Bremerella alba: one gene and its partner. Each later gene encodes a partner of the first gene's protein in a complex. Links are inferred from orthologs where the notes say so. Each region holds a gene or a part of one and is shown in the gene's direction. Other genes may lie near its edges.

The links.
Region 2: the proteins of accB (region 1) and accD are in contact, whole or in part, in a solved structure (PDB 8UXZ), measured with the Escherichia coli proteins. The link is inferred for Bremerella alba from one-to-one orthologs.

Annotation. Positions count from the first base shown.
Region 1 is NZ_JABRWO010000008.1:292,724-295,977, reverse strand. What follows is about bases 87-3,018. They hold accB (acetyl-CoA carboxylase biotin carboxyl carrier protein), read left to right. Parts: upstream 87-1,263; coding sequence 1,264-1,773; downstream 1,774-3,018. Other genes in these bases: accC (acetyl-CoA carboxylase biotin carboxylase subunit), read left to right, coding at 1,823-3,018; HOV93_RS25880 (hypothetical protein), read right to left, coding at 587-976; HOV93_RS15475 (DJ-1/PfpI family protein), read left to right, coding at 87-532. Outside these bases: more of HOV93_RS15475, read left to right, coding at 1-86; more of accC, read left to right, coding at 3,019-3,166. UniProt on the Escherichia coli protein: This protein is a component of the acetyl coenzyme A carboxylase complex; first, biotin carboxylase catalyzes the carboxylation of the carrier protein and then the transcarboxylase transfers the carboxyl group to form malonyl-CoA.
Region 2 is NZ_JABRWO010000004.1:53,523-56,718, reverse strand. The notes cover bases 25-2,898. They hold accD (acetyl-CoA carboxylase, carboxyltransferase subunit beta), read left to right. Parts: upstream 25-971; coding sequence 972-1,826; downstream 1,827-2,898. Other genes in these bases: HOV93_RS07930 (serine/threonine protein kinase), read left to right, coding at 2,061-2,898; HOV93_RS07940 (histidine phosphatase family protein), read left to right, coding at 311-898; rpe (ribulose-phosphate 3-epimerase), read left to right, coding at 25-293. Also shown: more of rpe, read left to right, coding at 1-24; more of HOV93_RS07930, read left to right, coding at 2,899-2,939; HOV93_RS07925 (small basic protein), read left to right, coding at 3,170-3,196.

The DNA of each region.
Region 1 (3,254 bases):
CTCCTTCTCGGAAGCGGCTCCGATGGATGTGCTTTTGGTGCCTGGGGGTCCCGGGCAAGAGCAGTTGATGGAAGATGAAACCGTACTTAACTTCATCACCAAGCAAGCTCGCCAGGCGAAAATAACATTCTCTGTCTGCACCGGTTCGTTAATCTGTGGAGCAGCCGGACTGCTCAAAGGGCGTTCCGCGACGACACATTGGGCTTCACTCCATCTGCTGAAATATTTCGGCGCGCGGACCTCCCACGAGCGGGTCGTTATCGATGGCAATCTGGTAAGTGCGGCCGGTCTCACGTCAGGGATTGATGGCGCTCTTCGTGTGGCTGCCTTACTTCGTGGAGAGGAAGTCGCCAAAGGGATTGAACTTGCGATTCAATATGCCCCCGACCCTCCGTTCGGGGTTGGTTCCCCGGAACTCGCGGATGATGAACTACTTAGCCGAGTAACGGCCGAGACATCCCAGCTTACGGAAAAACGTCTGCAAACGGCGAAACGCTTGGCGGCCAAATTTAAGATTTCGACAACCGAATGACAGACTCATCTTTCAAACGGCTGGTAGCAATCATTCATCCGAGCGATGGCGGGACTACCGCTTTCGCCTCAAAAGGGCATAGTGGCATCTAAAGCCTTTCCCATAGGGAAACCCATCTGGTCGTGGGTAACCGACATGCCCTTGCAGGTGCTCTAGCTGATCGCCGACCCAGCGAACGATGCCGCGATGCTCTCTGCCGTGGTGCTCTCCATACTCGATCAATTGATCGAGAAGCGAGTACTGGACACCCCGTCGGATATCGAAACGCCCTTGCTCCAGGCAAATATCGCCATCGAATGCCCTATAGCAGTAGCCTTCAAACTCGATCCGCGGTTTTCTGAACCAGGGAACATAGAAAGGAACTTTATGCCCATCGTTGCCAAAGTTGACGCAAACCCATTCCCCTTGCAGGTCTTCGAGCGTCGGACCTTGAAAATCACTCATGGCCGGCAATCAATTTGGTGTAATCGGCTATTCAAGCGTTCACGAAGGTAGTGTTCACGTAAAAATCTGACCGAGTCAAAGGGAAATTGCCTGTTCAGGTGGGTGAACCGGCCCAATTTGTCCCGCAAAGGGCGCTAATTGTCCCTTATGCTGAAGATGCCTGTCAAATCTTCTCCCGGTGGGTACCCATCTGGACGACACCTACCGTTATCCCTTACGCTGTAAAGCTTTGCCAAAATACAATTCGACCATATTCCCCTAGCGGATGATCCCGTGGGAGAGAACGAATGTCCGATTCCAAATCGACTTCTAGCAAAGTTTTCAACGTCGAGACGGTTCGCTCGCTCGTTGAACTGATGAAGCAGCACGACCTGAGCGAACTCGATCTTCGCGAAGGCGACCAGAAAATCTCGCTCAAGCGAGGTGGTCAGCCTCCGATTTATGCCGCTCCGGCACCGATGCACGCCGCACCGATGCCCGTTGCGCAAGCACCCGCGGGTTCCCCAGGCCAAGTAGCCTCAGGTGGTAGCGAGGCCCCAGCGGCTGACTCTCACCTGGTTGCCATCAAGAGCCCGATGGTGGGTACCTATTACTCGAAGCCCAAGCCAGATGCCGATTCGTTTGCCCGCGTAGGCGATCACATCTCGGATGATTCCGTTGTCTGCATCATCGAAGCGATGAAAGTGTTCAACGAGATCAAAGCCGAAATGTCCGGCAAGATCGTCAAGGTTCTCGTCAAGGACGAAGAACCGGTCGAATACGGGCAGCCAATGTTCATGGTTGATCCACAGGGCTAATTCGTTCCTCATCTAGCCTCGCGTCCAAGCAGCGAGGAACCAAGACGTCATGTACAACCGCATTCTGATCGCCAACCGGGGCGAGATCGCCCTTCGTATCATTCGTGCCTGTAAAGAACTAGGCATTGAAACGGTCGCTATTTTCAGCGAAGCCGACCGTGACGCTGCCTATTTGAAACTGGCCGACGAAGCTTATTGCGTTGGTCCCGCTAAGAGTGCCCAAAGCTACTTGAAGATCGATCGCGTTATCAGCGCCGCTGAAGTCGGCAACGTCGAAGCGATTCACCCTGGCTATGGCTTCCTGGCAGAAAATGCCGAGTTCAATGACATCTGTCGCAGTTGTAACATCGACTTCATCGGCCCCACGCCCGAAGCGATGTCAAAGCTGGGCGATAAAAATACGGCTCGCACCATGGCACGCGAGGCAAACGTGCCGGTCGTGCCAGGTTCGGCTGGTCTGATCGAAGGCGAAGACGAGGCCTTAAAGATCGCCCACGAGATCGGCTTCCCGGTTCTCATCAAAGCGACCGCCGGTGGTGGTGGCCGCGGCATGCGTGTGGCAGCCAATGATTTGGTGCTGAAAAATGCCCTCAATCAGGCTCAAACCGAAGCCGGAGCCGCATTCGGCAACGCAGGCGTGTACATCGAAAAATACGTCGAACATCCGCGACACGTCGAGGTTCAGGTAATCGCTGACCATCACGGCAATGCGGTCCACCTGTACGAGCGTGAATGCAGTACTCAGCGTCGGCACCAGAAGCTGATTGAAGAAAGCCCCGCACCGAACCTCTCGCAGAAGACACGCGACGAAATCTGCGCGGCCGCCGTGCGGATGATCAAAGCAGCCGATTACCAGAATGCCGGGACTGTCGAGTTTATCGTCGATAAGGACGAGAACTTCTACTTCATCGAAGTGAACGCCCGAATTCAAGTCGAGCACTGCGTCACCGAGATGGTCACCGGTATCGACCTGATCCAAGCTCAAATCCGAGTTGCCTGTGGCGAACCGCTCCCTTGGAAACAAGAGGACATCAAGCTGCAAGGCGCGGCGATCGAATGCCGAATCAATGCCGAAGACGCCGACAAAAACTTCATGCCATGCCCAGGTAAGATCAATCAGTTGATCGTCCCCGGCGGCCCCGGCGTCCGTTTCGACTCGCACGTCTACAGCGGCTACGTTGTGCCTCCGCATTACGATTCGATGATCGGCAAGTTGCTCGTGCATCGCAACACGCGTGAGGAAGCGATTCGCTGCATGCTACGGGCACTCGATGAACTCCGCACCGACGGAATTACAACCACCGCCAACTTCCACAAGAAGGTCCTCAACCATTCTGCGTTTGCGGAAGGGAAGATCGACACCACGTTTGTGGAACGAACCTGGTTTTCTTAACAAAGCCAACGCGCGGCTTGTATTGGCAAGTCGCGTTACCGGGCAGGCCTCTTTTCGCCTGCCCTTGCAACAATTGCCGTCGTTTTTC
Region 2 (3,196 bases), on another replicon or contig:
AGCGAGTTCTTCCCTTTGTGGACACAGCCGACTTGATATTAATCATGAGTGTGAATGCAGGCTTTGGTGGCCAAGCGTTCAATCCTGTAGCGCTGGAAAAGCTTGAAGCTTTGCGAAAAGTCGGTCCTCCTGAGCTTCTGTTGGAAGTCGACGGAGGCGTGAACCTGGAAACGGTTCAGGCTTGCACCGAAGCCGGGGCTGATCTCCTGGTAATCGGGTCAGCGATTTTCAATCAATCGGATTACGGTGTAGCGATTGATCAACTCTATCGTTCCGCCCAAGTTTCGACCTAGTTGAGAACAGCTTAACCATGTTACGCATAGTGCTCGTCCGACCTGGGCAGACGGAATACGACTTTCAGGGTCGCATTCGTAGTCGTCTTGCCGTTCCTCTCACCGAAGAGGGGACACGCCAGGCATCGGAGATGGTTCAACAACTTCAGGCCTTGGCCGTCCAAGCCATTTACAGTGGCCCCTGTCAGGCATGTCAGCAGACTGCCGAGACCTTCGCCCATGTCCTGGGTAAGAAGATTAGGCATTTGGATTGTCTGGCGAACTTGAACGCCGGTCTTTGGCAAGGAAAGCTGATTACCGAGGTCAAGCAGAACCAGCCGACGGTCTACCGATTGTGGCAGGAAAACCCAGAGGCGGTCTGTCCCCCCCAAGGGGAGACCCTGGGCGAGGTGCGCTTGCGTGTCCAGAACGCACTAGACAAGATATGGAAAAAGCATCAAAAAGGTGACGGCAACGTGATTGTAGTCGCCCCAGAACCTCTGGCATCCATCATTCGCAGCGAGATCCTGCATACCGCCTTTGGCGATTTGTGGCAGGCCGAACGTCGATGTGGATGGTGGGAATTGATCCAGTATGAAAAAAACGCAGTCGTCTCCAAAGTCTAAGCCTGGCAAGAAGCAAGTGGCTGAAACGGGCGAAACTACTTCACCGACTACTCCCCTCGTCGAGGCATCGAACATGGCATCCGTCTCCTCGGAACTTGTTTCCCAAACCGAAGAATCTGGCAAGCCCAAGAAGCGTGGCGTGCCAGAAGGGCTGTGGCAACGCTGTCCCGGCTGTCAGGCCGTCATCTTCCGCAAGCAAGCCGAGCACCTGCTTGGCGTTTGTCCTGAGTGTGACTATCACTGGACGATTTCCGCTCAGCAGCGGATCGAACAGGTTCTCGATACCGGCACCTTCGAAGAGTGGGATACGAACCTCCATTCGCTCGATCCGTTGGAATTCAAGGACAAAAAGTCTTACGCCGACCGCCTGGTGGCCGAGCAGAAGCGAACCGGCCTGCGAGAAGCGGCGCTGACGGGCTGCGGGATGATTCGTGCGCGACGGGTCGCCATCGGTGTGACTGACAGTGCGTTCATTATGGGCAGCATGGGAAGCGTCGTTGGTGAAAAGCTGACCCGCCTCATCGAGCGAGCGACGGCTCAGGACTTGCCGTTGATCATCATCAGCGGTTCCGGAGGTGGTGCCCGGATGCACGAAGGCATTTTGTCGCTCATGCAGATGGCCAAGACCACCGCAGCCTTGGCTAAGTTCCACGAGACCGGCGGGCTGTTTATTTCCGTTTTGACCAATCCCACCATGGGTGGCGTGGCGGCCAGCTTCGCATCCTTAGGAGATTTGATCTTCGCTGAACCGAAAGCCCTGGTAGGCTTTGCCGGTCCGCGAACGATCAAAGCAACCATTCGCATCGATCTGCCGGAAGGGTTCCAGACCAGCGAGTTTTTGCTGGAGCATGGGTTTGTGGACCGGATCGTTCCGCGAAACAAGCTGAAGCTCGAAATCGCTCGGTCGATCGATTACTGCGGTAAATAGCCTCGGTTTGCCTTATACCCCAGCAACACGCTCGACGATGGATCGTCTTGTGCCACTTTGCATGCCAGCTTAAAGTGGGGGTTAGAGGCACCGGAACAGACAGGCTAAACCTACTCAAGCGACGTCGATTTTGGCGATTGATGCGCCAATTTTGTCGGACGAAATCCGTTCAGGGGCCTAAATTTGAAGTATCGTTTCAAGTTTGTTCCCTGATCGCGCGAGTCTCTTTTTCCGATGAGCCTGCTCAAGAAGTTTACGTCGCTGTTCTCTGGCCAGCCCAAGCTTGATATCGCCTCGCGATTCTCAATCTTGAGAGAAGCCGTCTCTGGGACGATGAGCGAGTTCTACAAGGTCCGCGAGCACTCGACCGGCCGAACCCTCGGGCTGAAGATTCTCGATCTGGAAAAGCAGCAGTTCTTCGATTCTCGCTTCCAAGGGCTGACGCGCCCCAAGGAAGGTGAAATTGCCATGTCTCTGACGCATCCGTGCATCGTACGGACGCTGGAACACGGCATGGTGACCTCTGGACAGCAGTACTTGCTTATGGAGTTTTTAGAGGGCAAAGGGCTCAATGCGCTGATTGTCGACCGCGATCCGATGCTGGAAGGGAAGCAGTTGGTGCTGTTGCGTCAAATGGCCGATGCGTTGGCTTGCGTTCACGAGTCTGGTTACATCCACCGCGACATCTGCCCCCGCAACTTCATCGCCTCTCCGGATTGCCGTTCGTGCAAACTCATCGACTTCGGGCTTACCTTGCCAGCTAAGCCACAGTTCATGGCCCCAGGCAATCGAACGGGAACTCCGAATTACATGGCCCCCGAGATTGTGCGGCGGCGCCCCACCGATCAGCGCGTTGATATCTTTTCGCTGGGTGTAACTGCATTTCGGCTTTTGGTTTACGAATTGCCATGGGTCAGCGTAGAAGGGACCGGCCGCGATGCCTTAAGCCACGATTCGGTCCCGCCAGGCAGCATTTTCGACCATCGCCCAAAGCTCAATCGCGAGTTAGGTGAGCTTGTCATGGCATGTATTGACCGTGATCCTCGTAACCGGCCGGAAACAACCCGGGATCTGCTCAATGCTCTGCAGAAAATCAAGCGACTAGACGCCTAGCCGGTTGGGCCCTTAGGCCCAGGGGCAAAAACCTAGATCCTTGATCCCCCTTCATTGTCGTGAATTGCTGTGGAAGTGGCCCAATAGGTGGGTGAGTTACGCCTTGACGCCCCTGCGGCCTCTGGTATCATGATGCGTTTCCACTCGATCCAAAATTGTCGCCTAGGCGATAGAATACCCGGCGGATTGCCCGTATTCCGCCTGATAACGCATAAATCAGGAGAGTTACCGTGACCATCGATAAGAGCCTAAAAGTG